Regions from separate parts of the Nicoliella sp. ESL1149 genome, predicted to be linked through region 1. Evidence: predicted binding sites of a transcription regulator. Region 1 holds the regulator's gene; each other region holds the start of a gene.
The links. Region 1 encodes NrdR, which represses ribonucleotide reductase genes. Its sites were predicted from a motif close to ACACNATATATNGTGT; they were not measured.
Positions count from the first base shown of each region.

Region 1 (3,219 bases):
AGGATCATTATAAATTGAATGAAGAATCCTTAGGTAGTTATTTTTCATCTCGCCATTATCATCAGAAATTGCATTGGAAACCGTTTTAAAATCATCATTGGACTTTTTGGTCATTTATATCACCTATTTTCTCGTAACCGTTTTAGTTTTTCTAAACTAGCTGCATTTTTTCGTTCCTGTTCCGGTGTAATTTGGTTGGCCTTACGATCATACTTTTCATTCATCCAATCTGGAACATCATTAACAATTCGAGGCTTAGATTTATAACCCTTTTTGTAAGTTCGATTATTATTCGATTTATTATATTCCTTAATTGCATTGATTGCATCAGCAGCAGTTTCAACATGATATTTCTGTAACCAATCATTAATGATTCGGTTCATCACAACGCCTTGTAAATTAGTATGATTAAGATCACAGAACAAATGGTAAATCAAAATATTAATAGCTCCCGTTGAAATCGAATGTCGACTAACAATTTCTTCGATCGATTGCATTTCATCTCGTCCTAAAAATGCCTTGCTATCCTTTTGTTGTTTAATTTTCCGGGCAAATTTAACTGGTGAATACTCTTGGGCAATTTTAACTAATGAACGTTGTTGTTCATCTAAATTCGAAACATTTTCATGGGAATGTTCATCTTTATCATTAGAACCACTTTGATGAGTGGCATTGAATTGCCGATTAATTAATAACTTTAATTTATCTAAGCTAAAAACGTTATTTCTTAAATTTGTCGCTTTCGTAATTAAAGTATTCATTTCAATCTCATCAATTCCATATAACTTACTAAGCTCGACAATATCTTTTTGACATCTTTTAACAGTCTCAACATTAACAAAGGATGAATTTAACATATCATATAATAGTTTCATGTTAAAAGTATCATCATTATCATGTTGAACATGATGTTTCTTATCTGCATTATCAACCTCAGAACGTTTTTTCCCATCGTTAATTGCTTCTGGTTGATTAATTAAATCATCATGATTGATATTAAAAACGCTTAAAAAATCATGAGAAATATTCTTTGCATCTCGAAATAAATCAAGCTTAGGAGGGATTAGTTCATGATTAAGCTGATGAAAATTCTTTTCTCCAACATTTTCTAATAGAGTCGTCGATAAAAGACTATCCTCAAAAAACTGTCGAGAACTCAAAGGTAAGACTAATTTATATATTACAAAAGGCCTTGACTCACTTTGTTGAATAAAGGTCTTCAAAAGGCCGGATGCTTCAAGACGGATTCGAGCTTGGTAAAGCTGTTGCGGATTAATATGCAATAATTGATATAGATCAGAATTTGGCTTTTGATGATATGCATTACTAGACAATCGAAAGTAATTCCAAAAATAATGAATCAAATTAGTAGCTATGATTCCAACGATTGGTTGATATAACATGTCGATCCGTTGTAACTGAATCTCTGATATAACATCATCAGAATAAATTAGCCAGCCGATATCTGGTTCAATATATCGTTCTTCATTTCCACTTGCTTCATTATTTTTTGTCATCATGAGCGTTGTTATCCTTATCACGTTTCATTACTTGAGTTAATTCATTATAAAAAACAGTCATGTCTTTAAATTGGCGATAAACACTAGCAAAACGAATGTAGGCAATTTCGTCAACAGAAGCCAATTCTTTCATTACGTGTTCCCCAATGATCTGACTAGAAATTTCATTTTCACCTAAAGAGCGTAATTCACTTTCGACTTTATCGACGACACTAGTCATTTTATCCATTGAAACTGGTCGTTTTTCAGCCGATCGAATGATTCCACGTAAAATTTTCTCACGATTAAATTCTTCACGATTTCCGTTTCTTTTAACAACCAATAATGGAGTTTCTTCAATTCGTTCAAAAGTAGTATAGCGATATCCGCATTCTTCACACTCCCGACGGCGTCGAATTACTTTTCCATCGTTAGAAGGGCGACTATCAATTACTCGCGAACCATTTTTATGACAACGTGGACATTGCATTAAACTCACCTCACTAATTTAGAATATTCATTCCACCATTTTAACACTTGCTGTCTAGTTTGACTAATAGAACCATCACTATCAATAACTACATCAGCTAACGCGACCTTAATATCAATTGGCCACTGGTTAGCAATCCGTTTCGATGCTTGAGAATAAGATAAATGATTTCTTTCTCGAAGCCGTTGCATCTGAACTATTGGATCGCACCGAACAACCATTATCTGATCAGTTAGATACTGATAACCATTTTCAAATAATGTTGGTGCGTCCAAAATAACAATTGGTTTCTTTGTCATTTTAATTTTTGATAAGATTGTTTTTCTAATATAGGGATCCATTAAAAGAACAAGTTGTTTCAAATTATTGGGATTATTGAAAACAATTTCGCCTAACTTTTTGCGATTGATATCTAAAGTCGAATTTAAAATCTGTTTCCCAAAAAAAGCAACCAATGTTTGATAGCAATCAGTACCTCTTTCTTGTAAAGAGTGAACAATAGCATCAGCATCAATTACTTCCATTCCCAATTCAGCTAAGTAATCACTAACATTAGATTTTCCCATCGCGATCCCGCCAGTTAAACCAATCACTTTTGGCATTAACGGACAACCTTTTGACAATGAGGACAAAAACTAGTTCCTCTTTGAGCAACCTTTATCTTTTCAATCTTTGTTCCACAGCGTTCACATGGTTCCCCTTTACGACCGTAAACATGAAGATGATTCTGAAATTGACCTGCTTTTCCATATGCGTTCGAATAAGAATGAACAGTTGTTCCATGTCCCTTAATCGCTTCTGCAATTTCATCAATAATGTTACGACGAAGGATATTAATTTTTTCATCACTGATTAAATTAGTTGGTTGTTCTGGATGAATCTTACTCATCCAAAGAACTTCATCACAGTAAATATTACCAAGTCCAGCAATATGGCTTTGATTTAATAAGAACGGTTTAATCTTACCACGACTTTTGTTCATGATTTTCTTCATGTATTCAAAAGTTAATGTCTCTTCAGTAGGTTCAGGCCCAATGGTTGCTAAACCAGACAAGGTCTTTTCATCACCATTTTTAACTAATGCCATTCGACCAAATTTACGACTATCGTTATATCTCAATTCTCGATTATTATTCAAATGGAAAATAATATGAGTATGTTTATCAGGAGCGGTTCCCTCTGGCTCAACATCATATTTTCCTTCCATCCTCAGATGGGAAACTAATGTCA
Region 1 covers NZ_JBYLUE010000002.1:1,257,681-1,260,899, reverse strand. Annotated here, with positions in the region: gene dnaI (primosomal protein DnaI) at 1-114, opposite strand, end outside; gene AC3B6G_RS06135 (DnaD domain protein) at 120-1,520, opposite strand; gene nrdR (transcriptional regulator NrdR) at 1,504-1,989, opposite strand; gene coaE (dephospho-CoA kinase) at 1,995-2,591, opposite strand; gene mutM (bifunctional DNA-formamidopyrimidine glycosylase/DNA-(apurinic or apyrimidinic site) lyase) at 2,591-3,219, opposite strand, start outside.

Region 2 (3,219 bases), 170 kb from region 1:
TAATCATGCAAATACTTAACAATTTTAACTGTAAAAGCGTGTGCGTCTTGATTATTCTCCCATTTAGGACCATAAAAAGTAGTCCCGACTTCATATAGTCCAATATATCCCAAAGAAATCGTCGCCCGACGATTATTGAATAATTTATCAACGTCATCATCGGGATTCAAACGTCCAAAGGCTCCATTTAAATACAAGATGGGAGCATTTTCAGGTTTAGCTTCCTTACATCGTTGAATTCGATTTAACAACGCTTTTTTCGCTAAATGAACTCTATCATTCATAATTTCCCAGAAAATATCCTTATTTCCATGAGACTCAATCGCAATTCTTGGTAAATTAATCGTGACAACTCCTAAATTCATCCGCCCATCGTTCACTTCATTTCCCTTTTCGTCACACCATCCTTGCAAAAAGCTACGGCATCCCATTGGACATTTAAAACTCCCCGTAATATCAATAATTTTGTCATACATTAAAATATCGGGATACATTCGTTTCGTTGCACATTCAACCGCTAATTTTTTAACATCATAATTTGGATCCCCCGGCTGTAAATTCAAATGGCGTTTTAATGTAAAAATCAATTTAGGAAAAATTGCAGTTCGATGCTGTGAACCTAATCCTTTAATCCGGACTTCCAGGATTGCTTTTTGAATTGCACGTTCAATCCAACTGGTTCCTAAACCAAATCCGATTGTGGTGAACGGGGTTTGTCCATTTGATGAAAATAAAGTGTTAACTTCATATTCTAATGCTTGCATCGCATCATAAATATCTTTAATTGTCTTTTGCTTTGCATATTCAACCTGCTTGTCAGGTGCTATCCATACTTTGGCTTCCAATAAATGTTTACGATAGTTCTTTTCTGCATATGGTGCCAAGACCTCATCAGTTCGATTTGATGAACACCCACCATATTGACTAGATGCTACATTAGCAATGATTTGAGACATTTGAGCAGTTGCAGTTTGAATGGATTTAGGAGATTCAACATCCGCATTTCCAATTTGAAAACCGTTTGCTAACATGTCTTTGAAATTGATCAAGCAACAATTTGTCATTGCGGTTAGGGGCGAATAATCTAAATCATGATAATGAATATCTCCTCTTAAGTGGGCTTTAGCTACTGTTTCTGGCATCATTTTTAATCCCATTGACTTTCCAACCATGCCAGCTGTTAAGTCACGTCGCGTACTAAACACTCGACTATCCTTATTCGCATTTTCATGGACAATCGTCCCAACGCCATTAAATAGCGACTCTAGTTTTTGTTTGGGATCAATTGCTGAACGCCATTTTTCTACATCTTTAAGACGATATCGATTATAGCGTTTTACTAAGTCTCGTCTCTTCATTTTGGTTAAAGCAATAATAAAAGCTGCTCTAATCATTGAAACTGAAATCTCAGAATCAACTTTGTTAACCGCATCTAATACAGACCTATTAACTATTTTTCGAGTATTATCATCAACCTTTAAAGCATCTAATACCAAATTAATTTTATACGAATAAAAAGGCATCCGTTCTCCATCTGCTTTTACGACCATTTTAGACTTTGAAAATTGTTCCATTATCATTGTCATCCCTTTTTCTAAAATATGTAACTTTAAAAATTATTTTTTGCGAGCAACGATTATTATATTCGGAAAAATTTTAAAAGTAAATGGCAAAACACAATATATAGGTATTGGTATAACAGTCTAGTACTATATATTGTGTTACTAATAAACACTCTTTCGTTCCTAACCTGATAGTTTTGTGACTACTTTATCTTTAAAATGAATAAAAAACACTTACAAAAATTAAACATGTACTATCTAACCAGATAAATAGCGACATGTTAATGTTTTCAAATTATTTTAAAAAAAGAGAAAAATTTTTTATTTTTTCAATTAAAAATTGTACTTTATAACGAGAAATGCTATTTTTAATAAAAACAAATAAGGGGAATGATAGAAATGACTAACAGAGCATTATTAATTATTGACTATACTAATGATTTTGTAGCGGATAATGGTGCATTGACCTGTGGTAAATCTGCTCAGAATTTAATGGATTCCATCATCAAATTAGCTGATCAAACACTAGCGAATGGTGATTGGGTTATTTTACCTACAGATGTGCACACCCCAAATGACCCATATCATCCTGAAAGTAAGTTATTTCCATCACACAACGTTCGCAATAGCTGGGGACGCCAATTATATGGTGACTTACAAACTTGGTATGACCAACACAAGAATTCTTCTAAAGTAAAGATGATGGATAAAACTAGGTATAGCTCCTTTGCTGGAACTGATTTAGACATGTTTCTTAGGGAACGTAACATTAAAAAAATTGAATTAACTGGCGTTTGTACAGATATATGTGTCCTTCACACTGCCATTAGTGCTTATAATCTCTGCTATGATATTACAGTCCATAAAAGTGGAGTTGCTACATTAACTCAAGAAGGTCAAGATTGGGCCTTAAACCACTTTAAAAACGTTATTGGTGCAAATGTAGTTGAATAAAAAGATTAAAGTTTTTAATCTTGACATGTTAAACATTAATCGTCATTCTCTTGCAGATTAAAATTCATGCCGCGTATAATTAACATCAATTTAAAAAACAAAATTGGAGTTGATGATTATGAAATACGGAATTATTGGTGCTGGCGCAATGGGATATCGATACGGAGTCATGTTACAAGAAAACGCTGGTGTCGACGTTGATTTCATTGATACTTGGAAACCTAATGTTGAAAAAGTTCGTGAACAAGGCGGTGTTTCCGTTGCTCGTGATCATGAAAATCGACATATTGTTCCAATCAACATTTACTATCCAGAAGAATATAAAGGACATCCTGATGTTTGGATCATTTTCAAAAAGCAAATGCAATTAGCTGAAGAACTCGAACGAGATAGTAAGGCTGGAATTTTTCATTCAGATCAATACGCTTTTTCAGCAATGAATGGAATGGGTCATTTTGAAAAAATCGCTAAATGCTTCGATCCAAATAAAATGATTTGTGCATCTGCCATGATTGCCACCAGAATGGATGGCCCTGCTAACGTTGATTTCATGGGTCCCGAAAATGGTGAAGTTATGCATATGGCTCCATACAATAACAAACCTGCCGATGAAACAACAACTCAAGTCTTCAATGATTTAAAAGCCGCTAAACTTGGCCCTGTTATGTGCCCTGAATGGAAGGGAATGTGTATGTCCAAAGTG
Region 2 covers NZ_JBYLUE010000002.1:1,088,929-1,092,147, reverse strand. Annotated here, with positions in the region: gene nrdD (anaerobic ribonucleoside-triphosphate reductase) at 1-1,574, opposite strand, end outside; gene AC3B6G_RS05245 (cysteine hydrolase family protein) at 1,962-2,516, shown strand; gene AC3B6G_RS05240 (ketopantoate reductase family protein) at 2,635-3,219, shown strand, end outside.
Region 2: the regulator NrdR is predicted to act here: its motif matches at 1,707-1,722, upstream of nrdD (anaerobic ribonucleoside-triphosphate reductase).

Region 3 (3,219 bases), 270 kb from region 1:
CGGCTAATAATAGGATGTAGACTAGCAGTTGTATCGTTGATATAAGAGATAGAACCATTAGGAGCAACAGCCATTCTATTTTGGTGATAAATGCCGTCCTTCATTACAGCTTGTTTTAACTCCTCCCAATCTTTAGCACTAGGAATAAAGATGTCTTTGAATAGAGTTTTAACAGCTTGAGTTTTAGGGCCCCAATCTTTTTGGGTATATTTATCAAAATAACTACCATCAGCATATTTACTATTTTCAAAATTATTGAAGGTTTCGTTACGTTCGATTGCAATTTTATTTGAGGCTTTTAATGTCCAGTAGTTAAGAAGCATAAAATAAACACTAGTGAATTCAACTGATTCATTAGAACCATATTCAATTTGATTTTTAGCTAAGAAACTATGTAATCCCATAGCTCCTAAACCGATTGAGTGGGCCAACTTATTACCATGTTGAACAGAAGGGACTACATCAATGTTAGAGTGATCAGTAACAAAGGTTAATGCTCTTGTCATTGCTTCTACAGATTTACCGAATTTTTCACCATCTAACATTAGGTTAGCAATATTAGTGGATCCTAAGTTACATGAGACATCAGTTCCAAGTTTGGTAAAATGTTGTTGATTATCAACCGTAGAAGGTTTTTGAACCTGCATGATTTCTGAACATAGATTACTCATTACAATCTTACCATCGATTGGATTAGCTCGATTAGCGGTATCAACATTAATAATATAAGGATATCCAGATTCTTGTTGAAGTTTACCTAATTCGGTTTCTAATTCACGAGCTCGAATCTTTTTCTTGTTGATTTCAGGATTTTTAACCATATTATCATATTCTTTAGTGATATTAACATATGAAAAAGGTTCACCATAAACTCTTTCAACATCATATGGACTAAATAAATACATATCCTCATCATTTTGAGCAAGTTCATAAAATTTATCTGGGACAGTTACACCTAATGATAAAGTCTTTACCCGAATTTTTTCATCTGCATTTTCTTTTTTAGCCGATAAGAATGAAATAATGTCAGGATGGAACAAGCTCAGGTAGACAACTCCAGCTCCTTGACGCTGACCTAGTTGGTTTGAGTATGAAAAACTGTCTTCTAGTAATTTCATAACTGGAACAACGCCACTTGCGGCACCCTTAATATGCTTAATAGGATCTCCTGCAGCTCGAAGATTAGAAAGATTGATTCCAACCCCACCACCAATTCTAGATAGTTGTAAAGCGGAGTTAATTGTTCTACCAATTGTATTCATATCGTCAGTTGTTTGAATTAAGAAACATGAAACTAATTCTCCCCGACGTTTCCGTCCGGCATTTAAAAAGCTGGGTGTAGCAGGTTGATAACGTTGATGAACAATTTCATCAGCTAGTTGTAATGCTAGTTGTTCATCACCATCAGCAAAATATAATGCATTCATTGCAGCTCGATCATTGAAATTTTCAAGATAATATTCATTATCATTGGTTTTTAATGCGTATTGAGCATAAAATTTATATGCAGCCATAAATGATTTAAAATGAAAGTTTTGTCTTTTAAGATAATCATATAGTTTTTCGATGAAAGCAGGACTGTACTTATTAATGAAACCTTCTTCGATGTAGTCATTATCAATTAAAAAAGCAAAACGTTCTTTTAAAGAATTGAATGGTTTAGTATTTGGTTGAACATTTTCTTTTAAGAAAGCAGCCAGGGCTTCTTGATCCTTATTAAGTTGAATTTTACCATCAACAGGGATGTTGATTTCATTATTTAAATCATAATAAGTCACATTTTTTAAATCACTTAATGCCATAATTTCACTCTTTCTGTTAAAATAAAAATATTAAATAAATTTGGCGAGACCCATTTGGGTTTCGCCAATGTTAAAATATATTTTATTGATCTTTAAATTATTAAAATGCTAATTGTTGGTTGTTAGCAATTTGGTTCAATTTAGCTGGTTGAAAACCAGTAAAGGTGTCAAATCCTTCGGCATCAACAACGGGGACACGCATAAATCCGGAAGCTTTTAATTCATCAACATATTGTGGTTGCTCACTAATGTTTTTTTCTTCAAAATTAATGTTATGTTCCGTTAAAAATCTTTCAGTCATTTTGCATTGCATGCAGTTGTTCTTTGAATATACAGTTACTTGAGCCATATGAATCACCTTTCTTAATGTATCATTTCTTTGGATTCGAAAATTAATTACAAGAATTAGTTTACACCACTGAAAGTAAATTTCAATAGATAAAAACACTATATTTAGTGTTACATGTCTTAGTTAGCTACTAAATATAGTGTTTCACAACTTAAAATATTTTTATGTAAATTTTTTGCTTGACAATCAAAAAACATCAATAACAAAAAAAGGAAGCTTTTATAATGACAGAATTTTATTATACATCAAATCCACAGGTTGGTCACGATTTAAAAACAGTAAAAATTAATTTATTAGGAAATGATTTTACATTTACAACGGACAACGGTGTTTTTTCAAAACATGCAATTGATTATGGATCCCGAACTTTGTTAAATAACTTGAGTTTAGATAATTTACCAGCTGGTTCAATTTTAGATTTAGGATGTGGATATGGACCAATTGGAATTAGTTTAGCTAAAAAATTTCCAGATCGTCAGTTCGTACTTTCGGACGTAAACAATCGGGCAATGAATTTAGCTAAAAAAAATGCGACTGATAATAATGTAAATAATATAGTAGTAAAAGAGTCTTCAGTATACGATCAAATTGAAGATAAATTTGCTGCAATTATTACTAATCCACCTGTAAGAGCTGGGAAAAAGATTGTAGATGCAATGCTAATAGGTGCTAAGGAACATTTAGTTGATAATGGTAGTTTAACGATTGTATTACAGAAAAAGCAGGGAGCTCCTTCTGCTAAAAGGGTAATGGAATCACAATTTGGAAATGCAAAAATTTTAAAACGAGATAAGGGATACTATGTCATTACAAGCATCAAAAGATAATTTTTACATGAAGGAAGCACTTTCAGAAGCTCAAGCAGCTTTCATATTGAATGAAGTTCCAATTGGCGCAGTAGTTGTTTATAATGATTGTATTATTGGGAGAGGGTATAATCTACGTGAGTTAAGTGAGGATGGAACTAACCATGCGGAAATACTTGCAATTCAGGAAGCTTGTGCAAAGCTAAATAGTTGGCGGTTAGAAGATTGTACAATGTATGTAACGGTTGAACCATGTTTGATG
Region 3 covers NZ_JBYLUE010000002.1:992,150-995,368, forward strand. Annotated here, with positions in the region: gene nrdE (class 1b ribonucleoside-diphosphate reductase subunit alpha) at 1-1,802, opposite strand, end outside; gene nrdH (glutaredoxin-like protein NrdH) at 1,903-2,151, opposite strand; gene AC3B6G_RS04805 (class I SAM-dependent methyltransferase) at 2,376-2,978, shown strand; gene tadA (tRNA adenosine(34) deaminase TadA) at 2,953-3,219, shown strand, end outside.
Region 3: the regulator NrdR is predicted to act here: its motif matches at 2,247-2,262, upstream of nrdH (glutaredoxin-like protein NrdH).